Regions from separate parts of the Mycobacterium sp. E2699 genome, predicted to be linked through region 1. Evidence: riboswitches for the same ligand, from Rfam matches in the RefSeq annotation. Region 1 holds a riboswitch; each other region holds the start of a gene.
What was found. A riboswitch is a leader RNA that binds a small molecule or an ion and turns the genes downstream of it on or off. The one in region 1 is predicted to bind magnesium.
Positions count from the first base shown of each region.

Region 2: another riboswitch for magnesium. It lies ahead of A5696_RS05310 (Rv1535 family protein); the one in region 1 lies ahead of A5696_RS22125 (PE family protein).
Region 3: another riboswitch for magnesium. It lies ahead of A5696_RS27870 (hypothetical protein); the one in region 1 lies ahead of A5696_RS22125 (PE family protein).

Region 1 covers NZ_LZJH01000126.1:128,799-135,253, forward strand. The annotation lists gene A5696_RS22105 (Nramp family divalent metal transporter) at 1-21, opposite strand, end outside; gene A5696_RS22110 (magnesium transporter MgtE N-terminal domain-containing protein) at 81-1,415, opposite strand; gene A5696_RS22115 (PPE family protein) at 1,666-2,895, opposite strand; gene A5696_RS22120 (PPE family protein) at 2,913-4,115, opposite strand; gene A5696_RS22125 (PE family protein) at 4,135-4,434, opposite strand; M-box (ykoK) riboswitch at 4,718-4,894, opposite strand; gene A5696_RS22130 (LuxR family transcriptional regulator) at 5,719-6,455, opposite strand, start outside.
Region 2 covers NZ_LZJH01000036.1:2,270-8,724, forward strand. The annotation lists gene ileS (isoleucine--tRNA ligase) at 1-2,608, opposite strand, end outside; gene A5696_RS05310 (Rv1535 family protein) at 2,906-3,139, opposite strand; M-box (ykoK) riboswitch at 3,416-3,585, opposite strand; gene A5696_RS05315 (nitronate monooxygenase family protein) at 3,750-4,874, opposite strand; gene A5696_RS05320 (carboxymuconolactone decarboxylase family protein) at 4,907-5,476, opposite strand; gene pks2 (type I polyketide synthase) at 6,421-6,455, shown strand, end outside.
Region 3 covers NZ_LZJH01000147.1:200,002-206,456, forward strand. The annotation lists gene A5696_RS26210 (hypothetical protein) at 1-222, opposite strand, end outside; gene A5696_RS26215 (NADP-dependent oxidoreductase) at 371-1,315, shown strand; gene A5696_RS26220 (NRAMP family divalent metal transporter) at 1,307-3,118, opposite strand; gene A5696_RS27870 (hypothetical protein) at 3,221-3,436, opposite strand; M-box (ykoK) riboswitch at 3,701-3,888, opposite strand; gene A5696_RS26225 (O-methyltransferase) at 4,017-4,676, shown strand; gene A5696_RS26230 (acyltransferase family protein) at 4,679-6,455, opposite strand, start outside.

The DNA of each region.
Region 1 (6,455 bases):
CACGGCCGAGCGCGCAGCCATCGCCGGTTCGACGTGACCGTCCCGCGCCCCTGCGCCGCCGGTCTTTTCGGTGCGCGAGGTCATGACGTCGGCCGTTCGACGGCGGGCGGGCTCGAGTTGGGTTGCGAGACTTCGCCGATCGGGCGGGGGGCGGGCTCGCGCCGGCGCCAGTCCTCGGGAATGGTCGCCTCTAGGACATCGTCGACGGTGACCACCCCGAGCACGCGCTCCTGCTCGTCCACGACCGGAATGGAGTACAGGTTGAAGTCGGCCATCAACAGCGCGATGTCGGTCAGATCCATGTCGGCACTGACCCGCACCGGATCGGAATCCATCAGTGTCGCAACGCTTTCACTGGGCTCGGCCTGCAGCAGGGTGATCACCGAGACCACACCGGTAAGGTGCATATCCTCATCGAGGACATGCACCTTGACCAGCGCCTCGGGCTGGACGGTGCGGGCGGCCGCGATGAGCGCCAGCGCCGCACCGGCGGTGGCAGTGGCGGTGCACGAGACGAAGTCGACGTTCATCAGGCCGCCGGCGCTTTCGGGGTTGAACCCCATCAGGGTGATCACCTTGGTGCGCTGCGGGGCCGGCATCAGGTCGAGCACCCGCCGGCGTCGCGACTGACGCAGGTCGGCCACCGCGTCGGCGGCATCGTCGGCCCGCATCCGCGCCAGCAGGGCGGCGACCTCGTCATCGGGCATGCCGTTGAAAAGGCGGCTCGCCTTCTCGGGGTCCAGCTCCTCGAACACGTCGGCCTCCAGCTCCGGGTCGCTGCGGACCCGGTCGAGGATTTCGCCGCCCTCGGCCTTATCGGCCACTTCGATCAGATCGGCGATCTCGGCCGGTTTGAAGCCGCCGACCCGTCCCCAGTGGCGACGTATCGAATCGGAGCGGACGTGGCCGATCAGCGGCTCGAATGCCTTCCAATCCCGAGGCGCCTGGCCGCCGGATCCCTTGATCAGCCCGAAAAACCTTGGGGGCCGGCGGGTGTCGATCCGGGTGAGTACCCACCCGGCTCCGGTGTCTTCAAGTCTGGCGTCATAGGCGCGTACCAATTCCACGGCCGCCACGTCGATCAGCCGGTGCCCCAGCACATCGGCGCGCAACAGCACCTCACCGTCGCGGCGCTCAAAACCGCGAAGGTCAACCTTGTTTCTTACCAAGAGAATTCGCTCCGCCGCAAACTCGTCGATGGCCTGGCTACCGATGAACACCTGTCGCCCGCCGACCCCGGCCACGATCCCGGTGACCAGCGGATAGTCGTCGACCCCGCGCAGCCGAACGATGACGTCCTCGACCCGGCCCACGGCTTCGCCGGACCGGGACAGCACCGGCGCGCCCAGCACCTGCGAAAGGTCGATCACGGGCAACCCGTTGCGGGACTCCGACGCCCTGTCCGATGTGCTCATTTGTTCCTCCTGGCACTACCAATGGCGCTTGGCTCGTTGCGTCCCGCCAATCCGTCCTCGATTCCCCGATTTATCGCGTCGGCCAGAGCGGACCCGTCGCTCAAGTTGTTGAATGCGCTCGGGCCGGCGCCGTTGCTTGGCGGTGCGCCCCGGCGCGCTCGGTGCGCCACAACCGCGATGGCGATCGCGGTAGCGATGGCGGCGCCAATGCGACTTCTCATGCTCACGGCCGGCCTCCAAAGGTGTGCGGCTAGCCCGCGGCCGGGGGGCGACCCAGGATGCGCGGGCGAAACCCGTAGATGGGTGCGCTGAACTCGTCGTCGGCCGTGGCCCCCATTCCCCCCAGCGGCACGCCCGGGATACCCGCGGGCCCAACGTCTTCCATGACCATCGGGGTGGCACCGATGCTCTGGTAGGCCCCTGCGCCGAGTTGGGTCGTCGATACAACGGGGCTGATGGTCGCTCCGGTGTCGCCCCACGCCGGCGGTACCGACAGGGAGCCCACCAGATTCGCGCGCGCCATCTCCGCGGTGGCCAGGCCCGGCAGGCCGGTCGCTGCCACCGGCTCCGCCGAACCAAGGCCGGCCGCCACGCTCGGCGCGTCCGCCGCCGCGGCGCCGGCCGCGGTGTCCGGCGCGTAGAGGAAGCTGTAGGCCGTCGCGGAATCGATCATCGACGTCGGGTTGATCAGTCCGCTGGTCGTGAATGCGTTGGTGAAGTTGGCGATCGAGGCATTGGAGACGCTGCCTCCCAGCAGCGCACCGTTGGACCCGCTCAGATCGTTGAGGATCCCGGAAAGCCCGGTGGTGTCCTGGTTTGACCCGGGCGCCACGATGCGTTGCAGCTGTGAGATGACGCTTTGAAGTGGTGACTGCGTGGCCGACTGAGTAGCCGCGGCCGATGTGCCGGCCGCCTGGGTAACCGCGTTGGACTGGTTGGCCGCGCCGCCGTAATTGGTGGCCGATTGCGGAGCGGTGAACGGCGTCAACTGTGTCGCCGCGCTCGAGGCGCTGGCGTAGCCGTTCATCGCGGCGGCATCCTGTGCCCACATTTCCGCGTACTGGGCCTCGGTCGCCGCGATCGCCGCGGTGTTCTGCCCGAAGACATTCGTCGCCGTCAGATTCGACAGCTGAACGCGGTTGGCCGCGACGACCGCCGGGGGCACCGTCGCCGCAAACGCCGACTCGTAGGCGGCCGCGGCGGCGTTGGCTTGCGTGCCGGTCTGCTCGGCCTGGGTGGCGGTGGCGCTGAGCCACTCCAGGTAGGGCGCGACGGCTGCCGTCATCTGCATCGACGACGGCCCGAACCAGCTTTCGCTGGTCAACCCCGCCACCACGGCGCCGTAAGTGGCCGCCGCGGAACGCATTTCAGCGGCCAGGGCGTTCCAAGCGCCGGCCGCGGCCACCATCGATGCCGACCCGGGGCCGGAATACATTCTTGCCGAGTTGATTTCGGGCGGCAATGTTGCAAAGTCGATCATCACAAGCACCTCTCCTGTCAACCGGCGGCCGGTGGGCGTGGCATGACGACGGGTCGGAACCCGTACTTCGGAATGGCGCGGCGCAGGCGCTTGGCCGTCGTCGCCATCGGCCCGGCGAAGGCCCCGGGCCCCCCGGCCCCACCCGATCCGATATCGCTGAGGCCGGTCGCGGGCGTGGCTGTTGCGGCCGGGGTGATGTTTGCCGCGGAGGCCCAACTCTTCGGCACCGACAGCGCGCCGACCAGGTTGGCATGACCTATCCCAGCCGACGCGGCCGCGCCCAGGCCGGGAAGGCCCGCGGACGCCAGCGAGCCTTCCGCCGAAGCGGCGGCGCCCGCATCCGCCGACGCCGCCGCCGCCTTGGGGAACAGGTAGTTGAACCCCGCGACGGTACCCAGGATGAACTGCGGGTTGAACGGGCCGCCGGCGAGCGCTCCGTTGACAACACCGGTGCTGACGAAGCTGCTGTTGAAGAAGCTCCACAGCGACGAGTTGGATGACCCGTTGAGGAACTGCGCCAGTCCATAAAACGGCGATGACGGGTCGGAACCTGTGGCCAGCAGGCTTTCCAGCCACCCGATGACGCTGCCGGGGTTGCTCGATGTCGCCGACGACAATATCGACTGCGCCGTTCCGGCCGGCGTCTGGGCGGCCTGGGCAACGGCGTTGGCCTGGTTGGCCATTCCGTCTGGGTTGGTCGTGGACCGCGGCGGGCTCAGCGGCGTCAAATCCGACGCAACGTCCGATGCGCCGGCGTAGCCGTTCATCGCTGCGGCGTCTTGTGCCCACATTTCGGCGTATTGGGCCTCGGTGGCCGCGATAGCCGGTGTGTTCTGCCCGAACACGTTGGTGGCCACCAGCGCCGCGAGTTGGGCCCGGTTGGCCGCGATGACCGGGGGCGGCACCGTCATGGTGAACGCCGATTCGTAGGCGGTCGCGGCCGATTGAGCTTGGGTCCCGGCCTGCTCGGCCTGGGTGGCGGTAGTGCTCATCCACTCGAGGTACGGCGCCGCTGCGGCGGCCATGGAGATCGATGACGGTCCGAGCCAGCTCTCGCTGGTCAGCTCCGACAGCACAGAGCCATAGGCGGCCACCGCGGAACGCATTTCAGCGGCCATCGTGTTCCACGCCGTTGCAGCGGCGAGCATGGGCCCCGACCCGGGGCCGGAATACATTCGGGCCGAGTTTATCTCCGGCGGTAGCGCCGCAAAGTCGATCATTGTTCTCCCCCTTGGGAATTCACTGCGCCGCGGCGGCGTTGACGGCCTCCGTCGCCGCGTACGATCCGGCGCTGCTCAGCAACGTGGCAACGAACTTCTCGTGCATCTCGGTGGCTTGAGCGCTCAGCGCCTGAAACGTCTGGCCGTGAACGGCGAACTTTGCCGCGGTTACGAGCGATACCTCGTCGGCGGCCGCGGGCACCACGCCGGTCATCGGGGTTGCGGTTGAAGCGCTCTGGGCGGCCAGCGCCGACCCGATCGCCTGCAAACGGCTGGCGGCGGCGGCCAGCGATTCCGGTTGCGCAGTGACAAAAACCATCGGAACTCTCCTCACGCGGATAAGCAGGGCTTGGGCTGCGGGCGCGCCAAGGCGCACACCGATGTCACGTCTCAGCGGGCGCGCTGGACGCGAGAGCTAGCTTCTTACAAGAGGATTCAGGCCGAAACGACACCGGGGCCGGGTCGAGACGAAACGCCGACGAATCCTGAACAGGTTAGATGTTTATCGCTCGGAATCAGTTTCGCTCCACCTCCTCACGGCCGGGGCATGCGGGGATGCCACGTATTGCACATGGGATGAGCGCCCGGCAACGCGACCGAGCCCGGCACCCCTCTCGTCAGAGCTTCGGCACCACACGGCGTATCCGGCTCGATCGGAGCCGGAAGCCACTTGGGCTCAACCCTTAATCCGGGAGGAGCTGTCCTGACCCTGGGCGTCTTTCGACGTTCGAGGTCAGTGGCCTATATCCGTGCGGACGCCTCACCTAGCGAGGTGCTTGCATGGCATATGGTGCACCCGAACGCCAAGCCGAGTCAAATAAACAGCGAGCTAACAGAAACTTTTCGCTTGCTCGACAGCCGGTAGCCGTTCGCCAGGTCTGGCCAATTGGGTTGTGCCTCAACATGATCCGCAAAGTCGACTGGCATAGCGATAATCGAGATAGCGATGGTTTCAGCTGAATTTTTACGGTTTCTTGACGGGTGCCAGACCGCCGCGCCGGCTACGGCCCGCAGGGCTGCGCGACGAGTCCCTGAATAGTGGTTTGGCGCAGCGGAGCATGACGGTTGCGCCGGCCCACCCGGAGCCGGATTGGGGTTCAGAACCGCGCAGCCCGGCGCAGCAGCGCTAATCTCGTATCTCCGATGGAGCGAGGTAAGTGCGTCCACCTGGGACCCGATTGGTTTTCAGAGGGGGGCCGGGCGCTTCGGAAGGGTCGGGTGGTGGGGTGGGCGGCTCCATCACGGGAATGGGCGACTCACCCGCCGCGAGTGGTGTGGCGTTGCTCAACCCGGCACCGCTTCCCGCGCCGGCCGCGAAGGCGGCCACGAACGCGCAACCGGCGATCGCCGTTTTGATCTTCACGTGAGACGGCATCAACTCTCCGCATCATGTCGGGTCACCTACGTTGCCATCGTGACACCCGAAGGTTGTGCAAAGCATTTCGCCGCTATTGCAAAAACGTAAAATTGCGTCGGCTGCGGTCGGGCGCTGCTGCCAGGCAGTACCGGGGAGGTCCAGGACAGCTGGGACAACCGGTGTACGTCAGCTACAGCCCCACCGGGATCGGGACGACGACCTTCGATTTCTGGGCGCGGACCGCTGCTACGACGCCTTGGTGCCCGGCGGTGACGGGCCGTCGATGAGCCCGCTCAACTCGGTGCGCGACCGGATGCCGAGCTTGCCGAACACGCTGCGAAGGTGAGAGTTCACCGTGTGCGGGGACAGGCAAAGACGTTGCGCCACGCCGCGATTCGTGGCGCCGGCCGCGACCAGGTGGGCGACCTTGAGCTCGCTGTCGGTTAAGCTGTCCAGCCCGGTCCGCGGGCGTGGCCTGCCCACCACCCGACGTGACACGCCGTGTTCGCGCAGGGCTTGGCCGACTCGACGGGCATCGGCGATCGCACCGCAGCGCACGTAAGTGTCGAAGGCGACGCCGAGCTGGTCGACGCACTCCCAGACGCGGTTGGTCCGTGCCAGTTCGGCGCCCGCGTCCTCGGCTGCGGCAGCGTGCAGCAGCGGCCGGGACAACTCGCTCAGCGACTTGGCCGCCACGACCAGCGCGTCGGGGTTGCGCTCGAGGATGGCGCGCGCGTGCTGGGCGACCGCGTTGAACAACGTCGCCCCAGGTCCTTCCCGTGCGAGCAACTCGGCGGCGCGCAAAACCTGTCCGCGCAGCCCGGGGTCACCGGCGGCGGCCGCGACGCGGGCGGCCAGGACGACGTGATCGAGGTCGACGGCCCATACGGGAGCCTGCAGCAGTGCGAAGTCGTCGGTAAGCCAGCGCTGCGCCTCCTGGGTGTGGCCGCGCTGCCATGCAGCATGAGCGAGGGCCGCCACCC
Region 2 (6,455 bases), on a different contig from region 1:
TGAGCTCGTCGGCGATCAGGTCGACAAACGGCTCCAGCCGCCGCGGATTCTCAACCGCCACGGTCAGTTTCGGCAGCGGCAGGCGCACCCGCAGCTTCTTGGCCTTGCGCAGCGACGACGCGGCCGAGCAGACTTCCCGCACCTGGTCCATCGCGGCGACCAGATCGGGATCGGCTGGAACGGCGTCCGCGTCGGGCCAGTCGGTCAGGTGCACCGAACGCCCGGACGTCAACCCCCGCCAGATGATCTCGGTGACCGACGGGAGCAACGGCGCCGCCAACCGGGCCGTCACCTCCAGCACGGTGTGCAGGGTGTCGATGGCGTCGGCGTCTTCCTCCCAGAACCGCGAACGCGACCGTCGCACATACCAGTTCGTCAGCGCCTCGGTGAACTGGCGCAGCTGCTCGCAGGCCCCGGAGATGTCGCAGGTCTCCATCGACTCGGTCAGGTCCGCACGCAGCTCGGCCAGCTTGGCCAGGATGTAGCGGTCCAGCACATTGGTCGAATCGGTGCGCCAGGCACCGACTTTCGGCGCATACAAAGCCAGGAAGCTGTAGGCGTTCCACAAGGGCAGCAGCACCTGGCGTACGCCGTCGCGGATGCCCTGCTCGGTGACGATCAGGTTGCCGCCGCGCAGGATCGGCGAGGCCATCAGGAACCACCGCATGGCGTCGGAGCCGTCGCGGTCGAACACCTCGGAGACGTCCGGGTAGTTGCGCAGCGACTTGCTCATCTTCTGGCCGTCTGAACCCAGCACGATCCCGTGCGCCACACAGGTTTTGAACGCGGGACGGTCGAACAGCGCGGTGGCAAGCACGTGCAGCGTGTAGAACCAGCCGCGGGTCTGGCCGATGTACTCGACGATGAAGTCGCCCGGGTAGTGGGCTTCGGGCTCTCCCGCCGCCCCGCCCAAGAACCACTCGCCGTTCTCGAACGGGTAGTGCACCTGGGCGTACGGCATCGAGCCCGAGTCGAACCACACGTCGAGCACGTCGGGGATGCGCCGCATCGTGCTGCGGCCGGTGGGGTCGTCGGGGTTGGGCCGCGTCAGCTCGTCGATGTAGGGCCGGTGCAAATTGGTGGGCCGCACCCCGAAGTCGCGCTCCAGCTCGTCGAGGCTGCCGTAGACGTCGACGCGCGGGTAGGCGGGATCGTCGGACTTCCACACCGGAATTGGCGTGCCCCAGTAGCGGTTTCGCGAGATGGACCAGTCCCGGGCGCCCTGCAGCCACTTGCCGAACTGGCCGTCCTTGACGTGTTCGGGGTACCAGGTGATCTGCTGGTTGAGTTCGACCATGCGGTCCCGGAATTCGGTGACCGCGACGAACCACGACGACACCGCCCGGTAGATCAGCGGGTTGCGGCACCGCCAGCAGTGCGGATACGGGTGCTCGTACGTCTCGTGGCGGACCAGCACCGCGCCGTTCGCCGCCGCCGGGCCGGTGCCGTTCTTCAGATCCCGGATGATGTTCGGGTTGGCGTCGAAGACCCGCTGCCCCTGGTAGTCCGGGACGGTCGCGTCGAAGCGGCCTTTGGAATCCACCGGGGTCACCGGCGCGATGCCCGCCGCGTCGCAGACCGCCATGTCGTCCTCGCCGTAGGCCGGCGCCATGTGCACGATCCCGGTGCCGTCCTCGGTGGTGACGAACTCGCCCGCCAGCACCTGAAAAGCCTTGGGGCTGTCCATGAAATACGGGAACGGCGGCAGGTAGCGCATGCCCAACAGCTCGGCGCCCGAAAGCGTGCCGAGCACCTCGGGCTCTTCACCGAATTCGCGGGCATAGCCGGCCAGCCGGGCCTCGGCCAGCACGAACCGCCGCTCCCCCACCCGTACCTGCACGTAACTCACCTCGGGGTTGACGGCCACCGCAAGGTTCGACGGCAGGGTCCACGGGGTGGTGGTCCACACCAACAGGTAGGCCCCATCCAACGCCCCGCCGACCACCTTGAATCCCACGGTCAGCGCCGGGTCCTGGCGGCTCTGGTAGACGTCGTCGTCCATCCGCAATTCGTGGTTGGACAGCGGGGTTTCGTCGCGCCAGCAATACGGCAGCACCCGGTAGCCCTCGTAGGCCAGGCCCTTGTCCCACAGCTGTTTGAACGCCCAGATCACCGACTCCATGTAGGACGGATCGAGCGTCTTGTAGTCGTTGTCGAAGTCGACCCAGCGCGCCTGCCGCGTGACGTAGGCCTGCCACTCGTCGGTGTAACGCAACACCGATTCGCGGCAGGCCTCGTTGAACGCGGCGATGCCCATGTCGTCGATCTGCGATTTGTCGTTGATGCCCAGCTGGCGCTCGACTTCGAGCTCGGCGGGCAGCCCGTGGGTGTCCCAGCCGAAGCGGCGCTCCACCTTGTAGCCGCGCATGGTGCGGTAGCGCGGGACGATGTCCTTGACGTACCCGGTGAGCAGGTGGCCGTAGTGGGGCAGCCCGTTGGCGAACGGCGGCCCGTCGTAGAACACGTACTCCGGGGCGCCGTCGCGGCGGGCGATGCTGGCCCGGAAGGTGTCGTCACGGGCCCAGTAGTCGAGGACCTCCAGCTCGAGCGCCGGAAAGTCCGGCGCCCCCGGCTTCGGATACGCCTTGACGTCAGCGTTCTCGGTCACGATGTGTGTCGTCTCCTGTGGCCGTCCTGCTCTGGCCGGGGACGACGACGCGCACGGTGCGCGAGCGCCGCGGTACCACCCCGCTTGCCGCGCTGTCGCGCGACCGCTCGATGCAGGCTGTGACGGGCCTACCCGTTCGGTTCTACTGAGCCGTGCCGGCCGTTCTTCCGAAGGCTCCCCGGTGATCGCCGGATCGATGCCACTGCGTCGATTCTACGGATGCCGCACTCCAAGGGGCCACCTGGCCTCAGGCAAGACCTGCGGCCGGGTAGCCCCTCGGAGCATCGATGGTGCCCACTACGCCCGGACCTCGAGCACACCGGCCCGCCACAGGGCGGCGTACACGTGACGCACGCCAACGGCCAAGAAGTGCGCGGCGCCGTCCACCAGCGGGTCGCTGATGACGATGGTCCGGCTCTCGGCCCGGCGCACGGCCTTCTTGGGGGCGGGGGCCGGGGTCGCGTCGCGCACCACCGTCAGCTTGCGGGCGGGCGCTACGGTTACTACTTCGTCGTGCAGAACTGCGGTCATGATCGCCTCCTGGCGGGAATCCCAAACGAGCGCTGATTGGACTGACGTGTCCCATCCCGTTGTGGTTCCGATCCGAGAGTGCTTGGCCGCGAAGGCGATTGGCTAACCGCGAACTTCGCGCCGGAGGTCGGATCGGGACGGAACACTGCCCGGACTTCGATCCGGACTGTCGCTGGAACTCATACGTCCCTCACCTCCTCGACGTCACGACGCGTGCGGTTGTCCGCACGATCCACGCGCACCACAAGGAGTCCAGAAACCGGCGACCGCCGGAGATCCGCACCCCTCTCGTCAGAGCTTTGGCACTACACGACGTGTCCGATATTCCGGAAGCCACCTGGGCTCAACCCTTAAGCCGGGAGGAGCTGTCCTGACCCGGGGCGTCTTTGGACGTTCGGGGTCAGTGGCCTGTATTCGTGTAGACGCCTCACCTAACGAGGTGCATACGCGACCGATCATGCACGACGGCTATGACCCGGTCAACGCGGTGTGCGCCTTGTCACTCAATCTTTATGCGTTTATTACGCGCGCACACAGCATTCAGCCAGGGTCGGCCCGTTCCAACACCCGCGCCGCCACGAAATCGGCGCTGACCACGCGGCGGCGCCGGTCACGTATCGACCAGACCGTCGAGCCGGCCGATCGTGTCGATGAACTCCTCCACCATGTCCAGCACCACCGAGCGCACCGGGCGCACCTTGTCCAGCGAGCCGACCACCTGGCCGACGAAGTAGGTGGCCAGCTCGCGCGCCTCGGAACCGGGATGGGTGGCGGCCTGGTTGATACGCACCTGCGCGCCGGTGACGAGGGCGGTCTGCAGCGGCATGCCGAGGGGATCGGGAGTGTCCGGGCGGGCCCACTCGTCGGTCCAGGCGGTGCGCAGCATCCGCGCCGGCTTGCCGGTCATCGACCGGGATCGCACCGTGTCCGACGAGCTCGCCGCCAGGAACTTCTCCTTGACGACGGGAACCGTCTCGGCCTCTTCGGTGGTCAGCCACACCGATCCGCACCACACCCCTTCGGCGCCCAGCGCCAGGGCCGCGGCCACCTGCCGGCCGCGGGCGATCCCCCCGGCGGCCAGGACGGGAACCGGCGCGACGGCATCCACCACCTCGGGCACCAGCACCATGGTCGCCACCTCGCCGGTGTGGCCGCCGGCCTCGGTGCCCTGCGCGACGATCAGGTCGACACCCGCGGCCGCGTGCCGCCGCGCGTGGCCGGTGGTGCCCGCCAGCGCGGCCACCAGGACGTCGTGCTGGTGGGCGCGCTCGACGAGGTCGGCGGGCGGGGGCCCGAGCGCGCTGGCGATCAGCCGGATGTTGTGGGCGAAGGCGACGTCCAGCAGCGGTTCGTACCCCTTGGGCGAGATGTTGAGGCCGCCTGACGAGGCCCGGGGCTCCTCGGCGGGCGGCGCGACGCCGTAGCGGGACAGGATGTCCTCCACGAACGCGCGGTGCTCCTCGGGCAGCAGCCCACGGGCCTGTTGGGCGTCGATTCCGCCCTGCTCGGCGCCGACGTACTTGGGTGGCAGCAGCAGGTCGACCCCGTAGGGCTTGCCGCCCGTCTGCTCCTCGATCCAGGTCAGCTCGTTCTGCAGACGCTGGGGGCTGTGCGCGACAGCCCCGAGCACCCCGAACCCGCCCGCGTTGGTGACCGCGGCGACGACGTCGCGGCAGTGGCTGAAGGCGCAGATCGGAAATTCGACCCCCAGCATTTCGGCGACCCTGGTTCGCATTGCCCGACGCTAAGAGTTAGGCGACTGATAAGTCAATCGTGAGGCGACCGGCCGTCCGGCGGCCAGCTGGACACCCCCTCTTCCAACGGAACCTGGAGGCTGTGCAGGATCGACGCGACCATTCGCCACGCGCCGATCGCGGTGACGAGCTCGATGAGAACCGTTGTGTCGCCGTGTAATTCGCGCGAACAGGCGGCCCAACTGTCCGCGCTGACGGCGCCGTCGCGCAGCACGTCGTCGGTGGCCGCCAGCACCGCGCGCTCAACGGGCCCGAAGCCGTCATGCCGCTGCCAGTCGCGCACGCCGAGCATGTCGTCGGGGCTCACGCCCAACAGCGACGCCACGCGCCAGTGCTGGGTCCACTCGTAGTCGCACGCGGTGAGCCAGCCGATCCGCATGATGACGAGCTCGCGCAACCGCGGGTCCAGCGCGCCGTGCCAGAGCATGGTGGCGAGCAGGTCGTTGAGGGCGCGCGCCAGTGTCGGATGGTTCAGCAACACCTGGAAGATGCTGAGCTCGGCCATGTAGTCGGGCACCGCGGCTTCGTCGGCGGCGGCTTTGGCCTCGTCGAGCGGCAATCTGGGGACCCGGGCTTGCCCGATGGGTGCGGTCATGGTGCGAACACTCCGTGCGCTTGTGAGACACCTCACGTTCACCGGCCATCGTAGCCAGCCGCGCGTCTCGCCAGGCGGCTTTCGCCCGGCCGGAGCGCCGGCGAAAAGTCCGCAACGCCAAGGCCGAACCCCGGGGGGCATCGCACCCGGTGCCGTGCGGTGCCGGCAAACCCCGCGAGCGCTCTGGCCAACCGAATGCCTCTGGGCCCCTGTCGCATACGCCCACCACGGTCCACCGCCCGCGAATGCGGACAACCCGGCCGTCCCGCCAGATAACTGCGCCGCCCTCGGGCCAGGCGACCGTTCGGACCACCGGCATATCCCCGCGCGGGACGAATCCGCCGACTTTTAATCGGGACTTAACTTGCAATCTTAAAGATTTCAGCGATTTCCCTGCGGGCTTTCCCAATAGCCCCTACTATGGCGGGATTACGCATCCCGATGCAGCGCATCGGGGTGCCCAATTTGGTTTCCGCCGCGGCCATTCCGGGTCGGGCGACAACGTGCTGCCCCGCCGCCGCGGTGGTGACAACGCGCATGGTCTGGTTTGCCACGCAGGTCCGCACGTCGCCGGAGCAGTTGCGGCACAGCGCCTCTGGCTCGACTAGAGTTCACTGTCACGGCCAATTTTCGTGCGAAAAGTATGTGAACGCTCGGTGCCTCGAGCTTCCTGTCAGCGACGATGGGTCGGGCGTTGTTAAATTTTTGTACGTTCGCACGATTTTTCCACGCGGTTCGGGGCGAGCCGCTACGCTGCTGATCGCGCCACGTTGATAAGGCGGGCTTCGATTGCGGGGGTCGGTGGGTTGTTTGCGTGTTGCTCGCGGAGTTGCTAGCTCGCGCAAAAAAATTCGGCGAGATTTCTCGAAGCTCTGATAAGAGCGAGCAGCAGTGATAGGAACTTGTGGATAGGCAAGGAGAGGTGAAGGACAGTGGATAAGGCAGGCGTTACTCCGGTCGCCGTCAT
Region 3 (6,455 bases), on a different contig from region 1:
GTCACTGGCCTTGATCAGCAGCGAACTGTAATCGGTGGGCTGACCCTGCGACGGAGCCGTCACCGTGCCCGAACCGCTCGACGAAGTGGCAGCGCCCGAAGACGACGTCGTCGAGGAGGAGGGCGACGAGTTCTTCTGGTCATTGCCGCAGCCGGTGACCACGGCACCGACCGCGACGGTGGCGACCAGCCAGCCGCCGACGGTGATCCGAGCGAGATCCATGGCGTTCCTTCCGCGTCTATCCACAGTCCGCGGCGCCTGACGCTACTGCGAAATGCCGGCAGGAACAAGGCCTGCGCCGGTCAAACGGCCGGCCCAGGTTGGCGGCCTATGCTGGCCGGAGCAAGGGCGATCCGGGGAGGGAGACGACATGACGGCTGGGGTGGCGCGTGCCGTACGGTTCGACCGTTACGGGGGCCGTGACGTCTTGTACGTGGCGAATGTGGAGATGCCTTCGCCCGGCCCGGGTGAGGTGGTGGTCGAGGTACGCGCCGCCGGGATCAATCCCGGCGAGGCCGCCATCCGAACCGGGGCGCTGCACGAGATGTTCCCAGCCACCTTCCCGTCCGGGCAGGGCAGCGATCTCGCCGGGGTCGTGACAGCCGTCGGACCCGGAGTGACCCGGTTTTCCGTCGGCGACGAGGTGCTGGGGTTCAGCTTCCGCCGATCCAGCCACGCCACCCACACCGCCGTTCCGGTGGATCAGCTGATCCGCAGGCCAAGCCAAATGAGTTGGGAAACAGCAGGTTCGCTGTACGTGGTCGGCGTCACGGCGTACGCCGCCGTGCGCGCGGTCGACCCGCAACCGGGCGAGACGGTCGCCGTTTCGGCGGCCGCGGGCGGCGTCGGCAGCCTGGCCGTGCAACTGCTGACCCTGCGCAAGGCGCGGGTGCTGGGCATCGCGGGTCCCGGCAACTTCGACTGGCTGCGCGCCCACGGCGTCACCCCCGTCGCCTACGGCGACGGGCTGGCCGATCGCCTGCGGGAGGCCGCACCGAACGGAATCGACGCGTTCATCGACCTGTTCGGCCCCGAGTACGTCCAGCTCGCTGTGGATCTCGGCGTCGCGCCCGAGCGCATCGACACGATCATCGCGTTCCAGAAAGCCGGCGAGGTCGGCGCCAAGACCGAAGGCAGCGCCGACGCGTCGACAACCGAGGTGCTCGCCGAGATGGCCGACCTGATCGTCACCGGCGCCATCGAGTTCGAGGTCGCGGCCAGCTATCCGCTGGACCGGGTCGCCGACGCCTACGAAGAGCTCGAGAAGCGGCACACCCGCGGCAAAATCGTTCTGCTGCCCCAAGGTTCACAGTGAGGCAGCCGGTCCGACCACAGCGATCTCGATGACCTTGATGATGACGAACACGATGGCCAAGACCAGGTAGCCACGCAGCGTCAACAGTCCCGCCCGGCGGAGTGGCGACATCGTCGGACGCTCCAGACCGGCGAGGTTGGGGGTTTGCCAGTTCGCACGGTCCTCTCGGCGCAAGGCACGCTGCTCGGCCCTGGTGAGCGACCGGGCATCGTCGATCTCATCGACCTGCTCGGGATCCAGACCATCGCCGAAGCGCTGCACGATGGCTTCCGCCTCACGCCGATCGCTGGACCGCCGACCCGCGACGATGGCGGCCGCGCCGCCGACGATTCCGACCACCGCGCCGATTGCGAGGCCTGCCTCGATGGCGGCGGTTGGCAGATTCTTGAAGAACGTCGTCGCCGTCAACGCCAGCGACAACAGGACCAGAGACCACACGATGGTCCACGCGATGATGTTCTGGCGCACCGTGTTTATCCACGGCCCCAGCACTGCGCGGTCGTTGCAGAGCAAGACCAGAAACACCGTCGCCGAGGGCAGCAAGACACCGGCCAGCGCCTGCACGCCCTGGGTCACCAGGCCCAGCACGTGATCGGGGCTGAAGGCGACCGCAGCGGAAACCCCGAGCAGCAATGCGTATCCGCCGTAGAACAGCGGGGCCTCGGTGAGCTTCCAGTGCAGTGAGTGTCGCCTGCCCATCGCGTCACCGATGGCGTAAGTCGTGGAAAGCCCGATGGCGTTGGCCCCGATCAGCGACGCGTCCAGTAGGATGATCGCGAACAGCACCGCCACCGGCTTGCCCAGGTGGTCTCGCAGACTGGTCGCAACCGCACCCGCGTCGGTGAAGTTGCCGACGTCGGTGGTTCCCGCCAAACCGAAGGCGGTCACGGCCATCAGCGCAGTCGCGCCGGCCATGACCACGACGATTCCGATGACCAAATCGGCTCGGGCGTAAGGGATCCAGCGCGCCGTAATGCGCTTGTCCACGACGTTGGACTGCTGGAAGAACAATTGCCAGGGGGCCACCGTGGTGCCGACGATCGCAACGGTCAACAACAGCACGGTGGAGTTGAGCCCGCCCGGGAACTGCGGTACCAGTCCGCCGGCGGTTGCCTTCAGGGAGGGATGCACCATCAGCACCATCGGGACGATGAGCACGTTGACAGCGATCAGCAGGAACATCAGTCCTTCCCATCGCCGAAACGACCCCCCGGCCACGACGGCGAACAACAACACGGCAGCGGCGGGGATGGCGATGATCTTGGGGCAGCCCAAAAATCCGAGCGCCAGCGAGACGCCGATGAATTCGGTGACGATCGTCAGGGCGTTGAGGATCAGCAGATCACCGATGCTGAACGCGCCCCAGAACTTGCCGAACCGCTCGAAGATCAAGCGGGCGTGGCCCACCCGGCTGACCGCTCCCAATCGCAGCACCATTTCCTGGTTGACGTAGAGCACGGGGATCAGCAGCGCCAACGTCCACAACAGCCCCATCCCGTAGTTTTGGCCGGCCTGCGCATAGGTCGCGACGCCGCCGGCGTCGTTGTCGCCCACCATCACGATCAGCCCGGGGCCGGTGATGACCGCCAGGGTCCGCAGGCGGCGCCAACGCCCACTGAAAGCGTCGAAGCCGCCGGTGCCATCGCGCCGGATTCGGCCGAACGCGCCGACGATGTCGCCGGTGTGCGCCGAGTCCAATACCGCCTGGCCGGCGCCGTCGGAGCCTGGAGGCGGAGCCACTGCTCCGCCGCGACTGAATGCGGCGCGCAAGCCGCCACGATGCTGGGTCGGGGTCGAAGTCATAGGAGTCCGGCTCTCTCAAGTGGATTGGTGGGAGACCGCGATAGCCGGCCAGTCACCCGGCGACGGGCGCAGTGCCCGCCACCGGGCGGCCGGCGGGGCCGATCACCGACGGCCGTCCGCGCTGCCCGACGGGTGCCCGCCGAGCGACGCCGTGATTACCGCGATAGGCATCCGCGACACATACAGGTTGGCCCGCTCCTGGGGAGTCAGTGCGGTCCGCATGTGCAACTTGTTCGCAAGCAGCCGCGCCGAACGCAGCAACGCTTCTCTGCGTCCACCGGTGTGACCGGTGACACGCTGTGTAACAACAAAAACCATGATCTTCTCCTGTCGCAGGTCCGATCGGTTCGTGGCATGCGCGGCGACCCCGGAAAACCGCGTTGCGACGCGCGGGGTCAGACGGAAGCCCGAAAACTCAGGCGGCAGAAGGAATGCCGGAACCGGGTCGGGACAAGACGGATTTCGGATAGGGACTGTCGCCGGGACTCATCTCGCCCTCACCTCCTCACGGCCGGGACACACGCGGGTGTCGTCACATTCACCTGAACGGGAGAGGCTCGAATCACCGGCGGCAGAGCGCCGATGGCACCCCTCTCGTTCGGAGCTTTGGCACTGCACGGCGTATCCGGATTTAGCCGACGGTCGCGATCCGGAAGCCACTTGGGCTCAACCCTTGGGTCCGGGAAGAGCTGTCCTGACCCGGGGCGTCTCTCGACGTTCGGGGTCAGTGGCCTGTATCCGTGCAGACGCCTCACCTACCGAGGTGCTTGCCCGTCCATCTTGCCCGAGGCCCGCGAGCTCGTCAAACTCGTTTACGCAACCTTGACGTGGGTTTGCGTTAACCGGCGCCCACCGGGGCCGTCCTTCGTTCCATCGGTCGAGGCCTACCCTCGACGGCATGGCCAATACTTTGCAGGCGCCCAACGTCGCGACGCTCCTCGACCGGATGTACGCCGAAACGAAAGATCAGATGTCGCGGTTGCGCGAGATGCACGGTGATTTCGACCGCCCGATGAGCGCGCAAGAGCGCGCCGACGCCATGAGCGAGTTCTACATCCCGGTCACACCGGAAGCCGGCCGCCTGCTGTATGCCCTGGTGCGCGCGACCCGGCCGGCGACGATCGTCGAGTTCGGCATGTCCTTCGGAATCTCCGCGGTGCACCTGGCGTCGGCGGTGCGCGACAACGGCACCGGGCGGGTGGTGACCACCGAGCTCAGCGCCCCCAAGATCGCCGCGGCCAGGCGGACATTCGCCGAGACCGGTCTGGATGACGTGATCACCATCCTCGAGGGGGACGCGCTGATCACGCTGGCCGAGCTGGACGGGCCCGTTGATTTCGTGCTTCTCGACGGCTGGAAGGACCTCTACCTGCCGGTGATCGAACTGCTCGAACCGCGCCTGACGACGGGCGCGTTGGTCATCGCCGACAATGCCAGCGCCGAGGACACCCGACCCTATCTCGACCGGGTGCGCGACCCGGGCAACGGCTACGTGAGCTTCAACTTTGCCGTCCGGGAAAGCGACAGCATGGAAATCAGCTGCCGCACGGGCGATTAGGGTCAGCGCAGGGATTCCTCGAGCCACGGCGTCAGCCATTTCACGCCTTCTGGGGTGAGGTGGACGCCATCGCTGCGCACCTTGATGCCGTCGACCTTGGCGGTGTAGACGCCGTCGGGGCACAGCTTCTTGTTCAGGTCGAGGATCCGGACATTCGGGTGGTGGGCAACGGTCCTGCGCAGCATGGCGTTCCACAGGTTGACGCGGTCGGGTTGGTCCTCCGGATAAAGGCGGCCGTCCGGCTTTTCGCCGTCCCGGCTGTAGGGCACGGTGGCCACCACCACGCGAACGCCAGTGGCGCCCACGATGTTCAGTGCGCGTTCGAGTTCGCCGTTGAGGTAGGCGTCGAAGGTGGGGTCGCCGATGTGCGTCCACTGGCCCTCGTTGACGCGGTCGACCGTTTCCCACCGGCCGATGATCAACAGCGCGACGTCAGGCTGGTCCTGGCTCATCTGCGCCGACCATCGGATGGGCCAGCCGTCGCATTCCGGCCGCTGCTCGAGGGTTTGGCCGATGTACCGGTACGGGGTCCCGCGCACCAGGCTGCAGCCGATGACCGTGTGGTCCAGAAAGGCGAATCCCGGCGTGGGCGGCAGGTAGTGCATCCACGTCCACCCGATCGAATCACCGAACACCGAAACCGTGAAGGGCCGGCGCGGATCGCGCGGCGCGGGCCGGCTACCGGCGGGCGGTGAGGGCGAGACCGCGGCGACGGCCGACACCCCCGGTGGCAGGCCCGCCTCGCGCAGACCGGGCCCGGTTCCCACCGGAATGACCAACAGCGTCACCGCAGCGGCGCTGGCCACGGTGGCCGCCGCCAGCGGCAACAGGGGCACCCGCGCCGGCCGCCAGCGCCGGATCGGCTGCTCGACCAGCCACCACGACGCGGCGGCGACCGCCACGGTGGCAGCGCACCGGGCGGCGAACAGCGGCAACCCCGACCATCCGGTGCGTTCGCCGTTGAGCGCCAAGAAGATTGGCCAGTGCCACAGGTAGACGCCGTAGGAGATGGTGCCCAGCCACACCAGGGGGCGCAGGGCGAGGATGCGGGCAACAACGCCGCGCTGTTCCATCGCCACCGGCGCGACCACGAGGACCGAAGCGATCGCGACCCCGACCAACAGGCCGTGGCGAAACTCGCCGGCGCCGCCGGTCGCATAGTGGGTGGCCGCCGCCAGGCCGGCCAGGCCGAGCATCGGCAACAGACGGGCCACCCGCCTTGCCCACCGGGTGCGGATCAGGCACCAGCCGCGGTTCATCGATGGCCAATCCCGCACCAGCAGAGCCGCCGCCGCGGCGCCGATCAACAGCGCCTGCGCGCGGGTGTCGGTGCCGAAATAGATCCGGTCGCGGGTGGACTCGGAGGCGAGGACGACGGTGAGCACCGCGGACGCCAACGCCCCCACCGTCGCGATCACGAAGGTGGCGAACCGCACGCCGCCGACGGTGGCCCGTCGGAAGTAGCGCCTGGCCCGCGCGGCCAACAGCAGGGTGACCGCGATCAGCAGGACCGGCCAGACGAAGTAATACTGCTCCTCGACCCCGAGCGACCAGGTGTGTTGAAGCGGCGAGGGCGGGGCGCCCTGGGTGAAATAGTCCGTCTTCTGCGCGACGAACCGCCAATTCGCCACCCAGAGGAAGGCCGCGACCGCGTCGTCACGCAACCCGGTGAGCGACTGGCTGGGCAGCAGCTCGCGGGCCGCGCCCACGCTGAGCACCATCAACAGCAGCGCCGGCACCAGCCGGCGCGCGCGCCGGATCCAAAAGCCGGTCAGCTCA